4 regions of the Candidatus Kuenenia sp. genome follow, and region 3 is predicted to be linked to each of the others. Evidence: riboswitches for the same ligand, from Rfam matches in the RefSeq annotation. Region 3 holds a riboswitch; each other region holds the start of a gene.
The links. Region 3 has a riboswitch for cyclic di-GMP ahead of M5U24_RS10375 (tetratricopeptide repeat protein). Riboswitches for the same ligand answer to the same signal wherever they lie in the genome.
Positions count from the first base shown of each region.

Region 1: it holds a riboswitch for cyclic di-GMP, as region 3 does, so the genes downstream of both, M5U24_RS17700 (hypothetical protein) here and M5U24_RS10375 (tetratricopeptide repeat protein) in region 3, are expected to answer to the same signal.
Region 2: it holds a riboswitch for cyclic di-GMP, as region 3 does, so the genes downstream of both, M5U24_RS00555 (hypothetical protein) here and M5U24_RS10375 (tetratricopeptide repeat protein) in region 3, are expected to answer to the same signal.
Region 4: it holds a riboswitch for cyclic di-GMP, as region 3 does, so the genes downstream of both, M5U24_RS08895 (peptidoglycan recognition family protein) here and M5U24_RS10375 (tetratricopeptide repeat protein) in region 3, are expected to answer to the same signal.

Region 1 is NZ_JAOSKF010000024.1:114,485-118,114, reverse strand. Features, by position in the region: gene M5U24_RS17705 (sigma-54 dependent transcriptional regulator) at 1-1,191, opposite strand, end outside; cyclic di-GMP riboswitch class I at 2,125-2,209, shown strand; gene M5U24_RS17700 (hypothetical protein) at 2,305-2,763, shown strand; gene M5U24_RS17695 (diguanylate cyclase) at 2,744-3,630, shown strand, end outside.
Region 2 is NZ_JAOSKF010000001.1:110,588-114,217, forward strand. Features, by position in the region: gene M5U24_RS00550 (hypothetical protein) at 179-370, opposite strand; gene M5U24_RS00555 (hypothetical protein) at 608-1,741, opposite strand; cyclic di-GMP riboswitch class I at 2,001-2,082, opposite strand; gene M5U24_RS00560 (hypothetical protein) at 2,329-2,700, opposite strand; gene M5U24_RS00565 (GGDEF domain-containing protein) at 2,894-3,630, opposite strand, start outside.
Region 3 is NZ_JAOSKF010000018.1:426,249-429,878, forward strand. Features, by position in the region: gene M5U24_RS10370 (hypothetical protein) at 184-432, opposite strand; cyclic di-GMP riboswitch class I at 628-707, shown strand; gene M5U24_RS10375 (tetratricopeptide repeat protein) at 1,043-1,936, shown strand; gene M5U24_RS10380 (CvpA family protein) at 1,975-2,508, shown strand; gene miaA (tRNA (adenosine(37)-N6)-dimethylallyltransferase MiaA) at 2,849-3,630, shown strand, end outside.
Region 4 is NZ_JAOSKF010000018.1:94,741-98,370, forward strand. Features, by position in the region: gene M5U24_RS08890 (hypothetical protein) at 1-794, opposite strand, end outside; gene M5U24_RS08895 (peptidoglycan recognition family protein) at 932-1,615, opposite strand; cyclic di-GMP riboswitch class I at 1,696-1,852, opposite strand; gene M5U24_RS08900 (4Fe-4S binding protein) at 2,090-3,630, opposite strand, start outside.

The sequences.
Region 1 (3,630 bases), on a different contig from region 3:
TTTCCCAACGCTGATATTTGCAACATATTTAGGCGATAATGCGCTGCCGTTTGCAATCAACACGCCTCTTTCTACCACATTCTTTAATTCTCTGATGTTCCCAGGCCAGCCGTATTCCAATAATATCCGTTCAGTATCGGGCGGGATATCGCAAATATTCTTGCCAAACTCATTATTATATTTATGTATAAAGTATTTCACCAAAAGCATTATATCTTCTCTTCTTTCCCTCAATGGCGGCACATAAATCGGCAATACCTTCAACCGGTAATACAAATCCTTTCTAAAATTTCCCGACGCTATTTCTTCTTCAAGGTTCCTGTTTGTCGAGGCAATAATCCGAACGTCTATTTTGATATCCTGTATGCCGCCAACCCTTTTGAACTGCCTTTCCTGCAGAATTCTTAAAAGTTTTGCCTGCAGCAAAACCCCCATCTCGCCTATTTCATCAAGGAAAACGGTTCCCTTATCGGCAATTTCAAACAAACCCGGTTTACCGGCTGTCGCCGCGCCGGTAAATGCCCCTTTTTCATAACCAAATAATTCTGCTTCCAGAAGGCTTTCCGTCAGGGCAGCGCAATTTATATCCACAAAACGCCCTGATTTTCTTGCGCTTAACCGGTGCACCGCCCTTGCAACAAGCTCTTTCCCGGTACCGCTCTCTCCTTGTATTAACACCGTTGTAGAAGAACTTTTTGCCACCTGTTTAATAAGAGAATATATCTCTTTCATCTGCGGGCTATTGCCAATAATAATTCCGTCCGATTCTTCATCAAACGTCCATTGCTTTTCCTTTATTTCAAGCACCTCCTGGCGCAGCCCCTGCCTCCTTAATGCCTTTTCAACCACCGACCTTAACCTGTCAAGCTTAAACGGTTTCTCTAAATAATCGTATGCCCCTAGTCTCATTACTTCAACTGCCGAGTCTACGCTTCCATATCCCGTCATTACCACCATTAACGCGTTAGGGTCTTTCTCTTTTATTTTTTCAATAAGTTCCACTCCATTTATATTGGGCAATCTCAAATCCAGCAGTATCAAATCCGGCATAAATGTATCCATTTTCTCCAGCGCTTCTTCGCAACTACCGGCGGCAATTGCTTCATAACCCTGCGCATCTAAAAACTCCCTGACAGAAAGCCTGATTGTTTCTTCGTCATCGACAATAAGAATTATACCTTTCGGCTTCATTTATTTATCCTTCCATTAAAAACAAACCGTTCAATGTCCCACGCATTATAAAACTTAATTTTTTTCCCGTAAAAAAATACTTTGAGTTCAGTATATCAAAACGTTTAATTTTTAAACACTACTAATCTTCCATTATCAACATCTGTTTAAAAATACGATTTCTCACACAATGTAGTATTTTTTTAAGAGGATACTTACACGTTTTTATAAAACTTATGCAAAATAATCAATTTCCGTGTATTCCGCGTGTTCCGTGGTTTAACTGGTTTTTATAAAACTTATGTACAAATTAAATCCCCTCAAGCTGAATAGTTACCAGAAACATTTAAATGATTATGTAGCGTTGTCGCAAATTTTATACCACTGTTTATAGCCATACTTTAATCAGCCTGATCTAAAAATTTGTAACAGTTTAGATTTTTGGAAAAACAAAAATGCTCGTTCCCAAGCTCCGCAGACTGGGTCAAATGGGCAATTTTATCCTATTTTACGACAGGCATTCTCCACTTTAATGGGAAAACAGCACTAAATAGGGTCGAAAACAGGCATAATGCGAAGAGTTGTCCCCACTTTTGAGACAATAAAGTTCATTTGACCCAGTCTGTCCGGCTTGGGAACGTAATTGCGTTGGAAGCTCTAGCTTCCATTTAGCCGGCAAGCGAAGCTTCGTGTATTATTCGATTCAAAAGAGGTTCCCAAATATCTTGGGTAACATACTGAAAAGCCTCCAAGCTGACATAATGGGTTCATTCCCTTTTCCATTCGAAGCTGGAGCTTCTCAAACAATCCCGTTCCCAAGCCGGAGCTTGGGAACGAGCGGTTTTTTTCATAGGACTAAAGTATTACAAAAATTTTGATACCGGTAAAAATAACTATTGAATAACCCGTGGTAATAATGTATATTTCCCGCTTTTAATACAAGATTCATGAAAATATCGATAAAGGCAAACCCTGAGCAATCAGGGGACGCAAAGTAAAAGGTCTTTACTTACAGTACAAAGATAGCCTTACTACCGATAAGTGCTGAATTATTCAGCCTTCGACAGTAAGATTTTTTTTGATTTTAGACATTACTGTGCTTTATTCTTACATGACTATTATGGTTATACGGCTATGGTTATACGGCTATGGTTATACGGCTATGGTTATACGGCTATGGTTATACGGCTATGGTTATACGGCTATGGTTATACGGCTGCGCGAAGCGCAGCCGTATACAGCACAGAGCTATCGCTTTCCGCCTTTGATTTATTTGAATGCACACAGATTCTTAGGTTCGGACAAATCACAGTAGCGAAAGCCAATACAAACTTTACGCTTCGTCTCGGCAAGTTCACACTCCGCACATATCTCTATCGTAACCACCTTCAGATTACACGCCTCAATAGTAACCAGCATGTCTGTTGTAAAGGCAAAACCCAACGTCTTTCTTATCATTCAGAACAAAGTGAGTTAAGTAGGATGGGCATTGCCCAACGAAAAACAAGCAATGCGAAAGAGTGTGTAATGTTTTTTCCCGTTCCAGCGCTCTCGCGTGGGAATGCAGGATCAGATGCCCTGTATCTCGAGTAATAATCCGGACTCAGAGCGTCCAAAACAATTTGTTGCCACGCAGAGCGCGGTAACAGGCAGAAAAGATAAACGTATCATGTTTTACACGTTAATAGAACAAATCCCATGTGCAGTAATTGTGACAGACATAAAGGGAACTATTGAATATGTAAATTCGCAATTTACTGAACTCACCGGCTATACCCGGGAAGAGGTTACAGGGGCAAATCCCCGCATACTGAAATCCGGCAGGACTGCTCCCGAAGAGTATAAACATTTGTGGGAAACAATTACCTCCGGCAAAAAATGGAAAGGGGTGTTTTGTAATAAGAAAAAAGACGGCAGTTTCTACTGGGAGAAGGCGTCTATTTCTCCCCTCATGAATGAGGAAGGAATGATAACACATTTTTTTGCGATAAAGGAAGATATAACAATACAAAAGCAAAATGAACAGCGGCATGAAATCCTGTATATACTGTCGAACATATTGATGGAGTCTGTTTCTGTTGATGAGGCTATTCCAAAAATACTCCAAACAATAGGCGAGGGAGAAATTGGCAGGCAGATCGGAGTTGACAGGGTATGCCTTGTGCTGTCCGGTACGAATAACGGCATGGCTGACAATGTTTATGAATGGTGCAACGAAGGCATACCCTCTCAAAGACGTCGATTTATGGACGTTTCCTTCTTCGCATTCACATGGTGGATGAAACACCTGCGTGCGGGCGATGTTATTCATATCCCACAGGTGTGCCGTATGCCAAAAGAAGCAGCGGCAGAACAAGAGTTTTTGATTAAACGGGAAGTCAAATCCGTATTGTCCTTTCCGGTATTTGCGGACAAAGATTCATTCGGATTTATTAGTTGTGAAAATATTTTGAACGGCTG
Region 2 (3,630 bases), on a different contig from region 3:
CACTTTAGTTTTTTGAAACCGTAGGGGCGAAGCATTTGCATGTTTGGGCATGAACGCATGTATGCCAGTTATTGCAAATGCTTCGCCCCTATATCGTGCGGCAAGACAATGTTATTATTGGAATTTTTCAAAAAATTAAAATGTTAGTATTTGTTTGACCATATTTATGGACAAGTTCCTAGGCGAAAACGTCAACATTTTTACCAACACCATCAGGATTAGTTGCTCCCTTATCTGTCCGCACACTTTCAGAATCCCCAATAAGCTTTAAAATTGTAGCGCCTTCCGTTTTCATTGACTCCATGGCTTGTTTTGCCATAACCACGTTATTCGACATGCTTTGCGCAAGATTTGTCAACGTATTATCCATAATAATCTCCTTTTCACCTCCTAAGTGATATCAAATTTTGACCAAACTATCTTATCGGCAGCAGCTTTTATTACTAATCAACCCTTTTTAATAGTCTGCAACATTCCCAAAAGGAAAAGCCTCCCAACCTCTCTTTCAAGAGGTTGGGAAAGGTTTTTTCCTTTCTCTACGATACCTCTAACCGAATAAAATCTTTGATTAACCATTCAAATTTAATCTCAATCCTACGATTGTTCATTAGCGTCGATTTTTCCCTTTTCCCTTGTCCTTGCCTTTATCGCCATCATCATCGTCTTCGTCTTCATCGTCGTTGTCATCGTTTTTTCCCTTCTTACTTCCCTTCACCTTAACGGTATCGCTTCCCTCGAATTTTGTACCATCTGATAATTCCCCTGTAATGGTAAATTCAACACTTTGTGATTCACTTGTTTTTAAATCTAAACCAACTTCTAAATCACTTATATTAAACTTGACCTTAAGTTTATTCTTTTTTTCATCACAATCAATTGCAACAGCACCTTCACACACTACTGTTTCACATACTATATCTTCGATATTATGCGTGGAAGGTAGTTTTATATTGGCAATAAACTTACCGTTACTATTAAGATTTATCGTCTTTGACTGGAAGCTCACATATGCCTCTATTACAGAAGGCGTCTCGACTGGTGTTGATGTGGGAGTTGCAGAAGGTTCTGTTGGCGTTGCCGCAGGCGTGGCAAATGACGTTGGTGTAGGCGTTATTTCGGCATCAGTAATCAAACCTCCCGGAACCAGCAATTCAACATCATCCCCGGATATCTCTGCCGAAACTTCCAAAACAGAGGTTGAGTATGGCGCAACAGTTGCGGTAGGCGTCACAACGGGCGAGGTGGTTGCAATTGGAGATGCCGTTGCAACAGGAGTTGGAGAACCTGCCGGCAAAGGAGAAGCAACGGCAATGGGAGAAGGCGTTGGGGTTCCTGTAGGGGAAGCCTTTTCGTTAATAACGACGCTTACAATCTCCACTTTATCGCCTGATTGAAGAACAAGGTCCATATCCTCCAACGCAATTCCCTCTTCAATCTCAAATGGAAATTCATATGGCTTTGCGATATCGTTCACTTCTGTTTCAATTACCAAGGCACATGTTTTATTGGCATACAGTAGTGTATCAAGATGTATTAAATTGGATATTGATAATTTTACTTTTCCATTTTTGTTTATTTCAACACTTGCATCTAATTTGTCTCCATCAAAAGCGCTTGAATCACTGACGGTAAGGCTGGTTTTATAAAGGGTATCCGCTCCAGCCCCCTCCACTACAAACGACAAATAAATACCTGTAAATACAATCGTCCATACACTTAAAACTAATTTCCTTTTCATCATTTTACTCCTTTCCAAAAAAAATTTCTCTAACAAAAACAACAATTTTATACCCATTGTAAAATAAAAAAACCCAAGACAATATGCCACATATGCCTTGGGTTTTGGGTTATCTTAAAAGCCTATTGAAATCTTGAACCTAATCAATAAAGCATCACATTTTATAAAAGGGATTCAACCGTAAGTTTATAGCTAAACCTTTTACAAACAAAATACTTACCGGCTCAGCGCCTGATCAATAAACAGCTTTTACACCATTATAGGTGGCAACCTGGCATTCTTTCCAAAAAATAAGACCCATGGCTTTGCGTCCCAACCTCACGATTGGTTTGCCTTTGTATGCACACTTTTACCAAAATACATTAATTAGTCAAGAAAATTATCGCGGTTTGGCAAAAAAAATATTTTAAAATATTTGTAACTCTTTAGTCTTTTTAAAAAGACTTTAACTTTTATGTTTACAACACACATTCCGACACCGAGGGAGGATGTGTGCAGTAAGCATAGCAACAGTTCAGCCGGTTTGAAATGTATGTGGAATACAACTTGGTTAAGAAATATTTACGGTCTCACTCGAAACCACTGGCTGGCTAATAGTACCGGTTTGATCTCTGTAACCACAAAAAAGTCACACTGCTTAACTCCTTATTGTAAACCTCTATCATCCCCCTTTTCTCATGAATGCTCAATCTGTGTAGATTTTTTTTAAGCCATTCGTTCTCCACCTTCAATTTCCTTATTTGCCGATACAACTCATCTATTACTTTCTCCTTCTCTCCGACTAACTTCGCCTCCTTCTCCTGAAATATCCCACCTAATCCTTCTATCGCTCGTTTACGCCATTTTGCTATTTGCGTCCTATGCATTTCGTACTGTGATGACAACTCTGCTAGCGTTTTTTCATCCCTGATCGCTTCTAATGCCACTTTTGCCATAAATTCTGTATTAGAACTCTTTCTCATTTTTCAGACCTCCATTGTTATTATATCCTACCCAAAATGCATCTTAACTACTGGTCTGAAAATGCCAGTCAATTATAGTTCGCAAAGATATCTGCAGCGGTTGATGAACTCTTAACGAAAACAATACGGCGCAATGGCAACCAGCTTGTTGAAAACCAAACAGCGTTTACTCCCCATAGCCTTGATTGAAATGTTATGCACTTGTTTTATTAAATGAGTGGACTTTATTTTCAATTCTGTTTTTTCCGCTCGCTTTTATTGTGTACATGAGATTATCAGCTTCTTTTATTAATTCATTCAATTTGCAAGATTCGGAGCATGTGACAAGGCCTATGCTAAAAGTCACCGGCCAATTATTTTCATGCACCATATCTAAAAGAGCATGTCGTAATTTATTTAAAGCTGTAATAGCACTTTGAGCATTTGTTTCTGGCATTAGAAGTGCAAATTCATCACCTCCGAGTCTCGATACTGTATCAATTGATCGAATGTTTTCTTTTATTGTGCCAGCAACTACTTGCAAGAGTTTATCACCGGCACTGTGACCAAGGGTATCATTTACCTGCTTAAAATTATCGATATCAATATAAGCAAGTGACAATGGGTGAATAAATCTTGCAATTCGTTCTATTTCTTTTGTAGCTATTTCATAAAAAAAACGCCTATTAGCCACTCCCGTTAAAAAATCGTTTCGCGCCATAGATTTTTCCTTATTTAACAGATTTCTGACTTTGTCAATGGAGGAGGTAACAATTAAGAAGAACCCTAACCGCATAATCGAGTTCCAGACAGGAATTATATAATGCGAATATGCATGACCAGAATTGATGTCTGCCAGATACCATGTTATTGCACTGAAAACAGAGATTACGACTCCATATCTTCGCTTGGCGAACCACGTTGCCATTAGCACAGGCAACAGATAAAAAA
Region 3 (3,630 bases):
GATATTTAGTGTGTAATTGTTTCAGATTTTTTGTAACACTTTAGTCTTTTGAAAAACTACAACAATGTAGTGCTACGAGGTTCGTCGCACCAAAAAAAAGCAGTGCGATAAGGCATAGTATATGTTCAAGACAATGCGACTAACCTAGTTGCACTACAAATAATTATCTCCAGTTTCAAAAGACTAAAGTGTTACGATTTTTTGGTGAAAAAACAACCTCCACCCCACCCCTGCCCCTGTGGTAGACCTGGCATACTTGCCTGGCATTGCGATGACAAGCGTAAACGTTTGTTCTGCCAATAAGGGAAATTGGGAAAGTCCTCTCTTGGGAGAACCTCCCGCAATCCCCTTCCCGGAGAGGACTAAGGGGTGGGTAAAAACAAAAGCCGTTGGTTTTTTATTTTTAAAATCCAACCGGACTAGCATATACAACGGAACAAAGCCGCTGCCAAAGGCAAGCGGATTCAGCCCTGGTTCTCAAGCCGGAATCTGGGAACGGCGTTTTTACTTTTTCAAAAGACTAAATCGTTACGATTGTTTACCGATTACTTCCAATAACTGCAACTATCAGATAAGGAGATGAAACATACTTGTAAAAAAATATAATGTAACAAAAAACAAAAACAATTTGAAAAAAGGCAAACCAATTGTGAGGCTGGGACGCAAAGCCATGGGTCTTCAGGAAAGAAGAATGCCAGGTCGCCAAATTCAGTCGGTAAAAGAGTTTATTTAATGTTCACAACATATCTTGCATAGCTTTTGTATGCTTTATCGCGGGTATTGCGGCGGTAACAATGAATCCGGCAATACCCGATCTATGAACTTTAAATAATAAGGTATTTACCTTCTCATTGTGTAACTAAGACCCGGACGTAAGATGCCAATATCTGCCCCGGGTCTTTTTCTTTTGATGAAAGGAGGTTTTTCCGCAAAATGATTTTAATATGCTGCTGAATACTATCAAATCATACCGGTACGGCAGCAAGTATGCTGCATACTTTTCGGTAAATTTTTTTACTACTCTATTATCATGTCTACCACAATGAACAAGAAAATATTAGCACGAAAATTGTTTGCGGAAGGGAAAAAATATGACCGCCTTTTCCCCAATTCGGAACAAGCAATAGATGCTTACAAACAAAGCCTTAAGAGTGATAGTGCCTTCACTGACGCCTATGTAAAACTGGGATTTATCTACCTTGCCAGAAACGATTACGGCGAGGCGCTCCATTATCTGCAAAAAGCAGCCTCATTAGAACCTGATAACGCAGAAACACTTAACAATCTTGGCTATGTTTATGAAAAAATGTTTCGGTTTGCCAGCGCAAAACAAATGTACAAAAAAGCCTTAACAATAAATCCTGAAAATATTGAGGCGCTGGTTAATATTGCTAAAATTCTGGAATTGGAAGGTAACTACAACGGAGCAATAGAACAATATAAAAAGACTATCGCACGCTACCCTGATGCCATTTTTCCGCATTTCTGCCTGGCAGTTCTCTATGATACACATGACATGTTTGACGATGCGATAAGAGAATATGAGCTTGTTTTGGGAAAAGACCCTCATTATGTAAAGGCAATGTTTAATCTGGGAAGTCTTTACGCCCAATTAGGGAATAGCAATGAGGCTATCATGCTTCTGAAACGGGCTTCTGAATTGAATCCGCAGGAAGTAATAATCCTCAACAAACTGGGGGAAATGTATTTATTCATTTCAAATTATTCTGCCGCAGAACAAGCCTTAAAACAATCCATTGCATCAAACCCGTTTCAGGAGGATGTACAGGTGAGTATTATACACGCTCAATATTTACAGTATTGTTCAAATCCCGAAACAGCAAAAAAAGAGGAAATTATCCTCAGAATCCATTTTGTCCTTTCATTGTATTCCTATAATAAAATGTGCCGGGAAATTTTAAACGCTTTGAATTAGCAATACCATTTTGGCGAGTTCAGAGGGGATTTTTATAAATGAATTGGATTGATATAATACTATCTGTAGTCCTTTGTATTTCAGTGATTTTTGGCTTTGTTGACGGACCAATATGCCAAATTCTTAGAATCTGTAGTTTGTTTCTCTCTTTTTGTGTGGCGCTTTTTTACCATGCAGTCATAAGCAACATCTTCTGCAATGTGTTTTCGGTTTCATTGCACAATGTATTGAGTTATTTCATCCTGTTCGGCCTTGCAGCGCTTATAACCACAATTATTTCAGATTTTCCCAAAAACATGGTCGACAATTTGAAAATGGGCGGTTGGTATAATGTATTGTGCGCGGTATTAGGATTTGTTAAAGGGACTATCCTCTGTGGTGCGATCATCTTCGGCATCCTCAATTTATGCTCCATGCCGGCATGCGAAATGGTTTGCACCTCGAAAATAGCAACGGTAATGGGAAATGGAATGCAAAATGTAGCAGCAATTACCTCAAACAATTTTTTTGACCCGTTAAAGAAAAACAGAGGATCAGACAATGCAAAAATGGCAAAGGGTACGGAATTTTAAATTAGGCTGGGTTTGGTAGCAACTTTATTCGGTTATTGCTCTTAATGTCAGAACTCTTAAAGTGTTTTTTTTGTCAGAAAGTACCCAAGTTGATTAATTACCGTGGGAGAGGTGTGAATTCAAGACGCTTTATGTCTGGTGGCACAGGCTTCATATTATTCGATGGCCTTTACTTTGATGTGACGCAGGGCGTAGGAACTAGAAGAACGAATTTTGGGAACAAGCCGGAATTACATTTATTTTGCTTATTATAAATCATTTTGTATAATGCTGTTACGGCTGTCCCCTAAAAAATATAATAAAAACATCCTGGCTTTTGATAACAGAAAATAAAAATTTTATGTCACATACAATCTGCATACTAACCGGCCCCACTGCCAGTGGAAAATCGCAAATAGCCCTGAAAATAGCTGAAAAAACCGGGGCAGAGATTGTTTCCGCCGACTCTATGCTAATTTATCGTGGCATGGATATTGGGACGGAAAAGCCATGCGCTGAGACAAGAACCAAAATTCCCCATTATTTAATAGATATTAGGGAACCGTGGGAAGAATACAGTGTGGGAAATTATATAAAAGACTTTGAAATCATCACGAATAATCTTTATGAACAGGAAAAACCCTTTATTGTTGTCGGCGGCACGGCGCTTTATCTTAAAGCGATCATGGATGGTTTATTTGACGGTCCTCCGGCAAATTGGGAATATCGGAACCGGTTAAAAACAATCGCAAAAGAACAAGGAACAGAGTCTTTATACCATATGCTTGAAACAATTGATCCAAAGACCGCCAGCCGGTTACACTCCAATGATCAGAGAAGGATAATCAGGGCGCTTGAGGTTTTTCAACAAACGGGGATAAGCATTTCTTCTTACCAAACCCAGTTTGGGAATAAAAATCCGAAGTACCATTGCATTGTTGTTGCGATTATGCATGATCGCAAAGAATTGTACCGGCGTATAGAATCGCGCGTGGATGATATGTTTTCGCGGGGTCTTATTGATGAAGTGAAAGCTTTGATAAGTAACCCCCTGGGATTAAGTAAACAAGCTTCTCAAGCGCTTGGATACAAGGAGGTTATTGATTTACTGAAAGGGAATTATTTGCTTCCGGATGCAGTCAA
Region 4 (3,630 bases), 330 kb from region 3:
GGAAACAACTCCTCCAATGCCTCAACCGATTTAAACATGATGTCCGTCGCCCACTCCGTCTCATCCGCAGACCAGTAATACTCCGGTTCCAACGGACGAAGAATCTGCGACAATGCCGGGCAACTGCCCAACGCAAGCCCGTTCAGCAGCTTCGCCCAGTCAGTCTTAAGCTGCTCATGGAGCAGAACCTGCGCAGCCGCAATATCCTCTATACGCACAAAACAGTTGCCGTCCTTAACATAATCAATACCTTGCTTCTGAAGTTGCCGCTCCAGCCAATGACGACCATTGAGACAAATGAAAATATTAAACGGCGCCCAACTCTGGATACGAACATGACCAAAACCAAACACTGGATCATTAAAATAATGATACACAAAGACACACTTGCGGGGCGCCATTACCAACTCGAGCTTCTTGCTGGCCTTGTTGCCCTTGACCATCGGCGCAATACAAGGCTCTACCACACTCAACAGGCAGATGGAACCTTCCGTAATCCTCTTATCCGCCGCGATCTGGCGAGCCAACTTCTCCTTATCAACACCGCTGCTCATCAAATACCGCACCTCGATACCCAAATCTTTCGCCCGCGATTCACAACTGTCTCGCACCTGTGCCGTAAGCCCATTGACCCAACCGGAAAAATCCTTAAGCAGAATTCTCGCTTGGTTCATGAATGTTCCCATCCCACGCTCACTGGCCAACCACCGCAATGTCCCGCGAAAACGAATCCTGTCCAGACCGCTTATTGCACCCACGATCCTGTCTCGATATAATTCCATCAACTTATTCATAAGTAGTGTCCTCCAAATTGTCTGATTACTATTTACGAGGATACTACTATACTTTATAATAAACTAAAAATCACCTTTTTGGTTGCGGCCAAAGGCCGCGCTAGGCCCTTTGTGGTTAAACTTTATGTGCTTTGTGGTTATGATTTTCGCGAAGGGGATATTTCGTTAGAGGCAAACTGAATTAAACTCGTCTTAAATTCAGCCATGGGGAAATTTTTACCGGGGCATGCAGTTCCTTTTTGATGAACCTGGCTATGTAATATGATGTTCGATAAAGGGATGTCATATTTCGAGGAAAGATAACGGGTCAACCTAACCAGCGAATCAAATTGATCCTCAGAAGGTTTCCCGCCGTTTTCAAAATCACCCACGAGGCAAATGCCTATCGCCACCTGGTTGCAATCCATATTTGCCGTGTGAGCGCCATGAATTTGGTTCTTCCAGCGATTTCCTACCTCTATTTCTCCATCGCCAGAAAGAGTTCCATTGCCAATCACAAAGTGATATGCCAATCCATACTTCCACCCTTTCTTTTCTCTATGATAGGTATCAAACCGGGTTGCATTTCCTTTCTCTGAAGCGCTATGGTGTATAACAATATATTGCCACGGTCTTTCCTTTGTATCTATTGTATCTATCTCGCAAATCTGAGATATTTTTTGTGCAAATGCCGCTCTCAGCATATCGCTTTCCGATATCACCGTTCTTACCTCTGCGGAACTGCTGCTAATAAGAGGCAAGGCGCCAATAATACCTCCTGCCGCAACAATCATTGTTAACGACACATATTGAATAATCTTTTCGTATGTACGATTTCTCATTGTATTCATTTTAAATCACACTATAGTAATAAATAAAAAAGCCCTGCTACGGAATAAAATAAACGTTATACAGTTTTTTATTCGGTAGCAGGGCTTTCTTCACTGTTTAGCGGTATCGCGAAATTTTTCTCTTCATCCTTCTGCGGATTTTTTGTTTTACGCTTTGTGCGCCGCTGAATAAGTTAAAGACTCTTTGCTTTGCGTCCCAGCCTCACGACTGGTTTGCCTTTATCAATAGTTACTATAAAAAAGAGCTATTGTTTTAGTAAGTACATTATAAAATCATTCATTTTTTTGTCAATAATTAATTCGGCGTCAAATAAATAGCTCCGGGGGAAAAGCGCAAGGCGCAACCCTCAATCTGCAATTTTGCCGATTGCCAATTTCAGAAGTCAGAGTTTTTCGCGGACATCTGACCTCCGACCTCTGGCCTCTATTGAAAGCCGATTGTAGATTGCCGACCGCTCGAGTCCTTTATTTGATTTTATCATTTTGCAGTACACGGCGAAGCAATTCTTCACCCTCTTCCTTTTTTTGGGAAAGAAATGTTGCTGACAGAAGATGTTTTTCCTGCAACCATGAGGTAAAGTATCCGTTTTCGTTTTGAAAGGTATGGATGGCATTTGAGTGCGTCTCTTTTTCTCCCCATGACCTCCACAACTGAACCACCGCTTCAAATGCGATTGATGTCGCATCACGGTCTGGATATTTTATCAACAGTAGCAGTAAAGGGGCGGTCTCTTCCCTCGTTTTGTATTCTGCGATAAGGGCGTCCGTCTGTTTGCTTAAATGAAATACATTTTCTTCAATAAAATTATCGGATATATAGATATTATCCAGAATGATCTTTTCGTGAAAAAATTTCAGGCTTTCTTTCACAAGAGAATCCTCCGGCAAATAACGTACTATATCGGGGAGGATTTCTTTTTTGTAGGGCATTAAATCGATAATGGATTTACCAAAAGAAGTAATTTCTCCGCCAGAAATACTGCCCTCCCATGGCGCTACCTTTATGCAATACACATCATTCCATACACACAAGTAATTTTCAAACAAAGACGCCCTGTTGCCTAATGGTATCCCAATACCCGCACGGTCTTTTGTGAAGACGCCGAATGCGTCTTCCGCAGTTTCAAACTCCCAAACATCTATGGAAATCCTCTTCCCTGTATCATCTCCATACTCCGCATTCGTCACCCGGATAAACGAATACGCTAAATACAGCTCCGCGCCTCCATTTATATATTCATATAATTTTTCGCCTCCTTCGTAAATCCTCGGCTCTGCAATCCTTTTCCACTTTCCAAGTGTTTTGGGGAGAAAGTTGCCGGACGATACTATTTTTACAGACCTTTCTTTTTTTACCGTAGTTTGCGGCTGGATGCCTTCCACGACAATAGCGGAAGTCCCTAAAACGGGGCAGACCTTTTCACAGAAACCGCACCCTACGCAAACATCTTCTCTTACAAAAGGCCTGCGAATTTCCCGGCCTTGTTCGTCCACATAGGTATTAAAATGGATCGCCTTTGTCGGAACGGGGCACACCTCTTCACATACACCGCAATTAAAATCCTGCCATTCCTTCTTCAGTTCGGGAAGGCGTGAATAGCCCACCCATGGAATACATCTGTTATGGTCTATTCTGGCCTTTCCTAACGCGACCCACCGTTTTTCTTCAAGCGGCAAAGGTTTTATAGCCCCTGACGGACATACCCGTGTGCACAGCACACATCCATAATCACAATATCCTATCCGGGGTATTAATTGCGGCGTCCATATGCCTTCAATGCCATATTCCAATAACACAGGATGCAGTCCGTTCGTTTTGCAAACCTTCATACACTCCCCGCACCGTATGCAGCGGGCAATAAATTCTTTTTCATTCACCGCACCTGGCGGACGAATTATGGAAACGGTTTCCTTGTTTATTTTTTTCCGGTAGTTTAATTTCAAAAAAGGGGCGATTGCCGCGCCGGTAATCCCGCTTACAACAAATGCCCTCCTGGAAAGGCTGA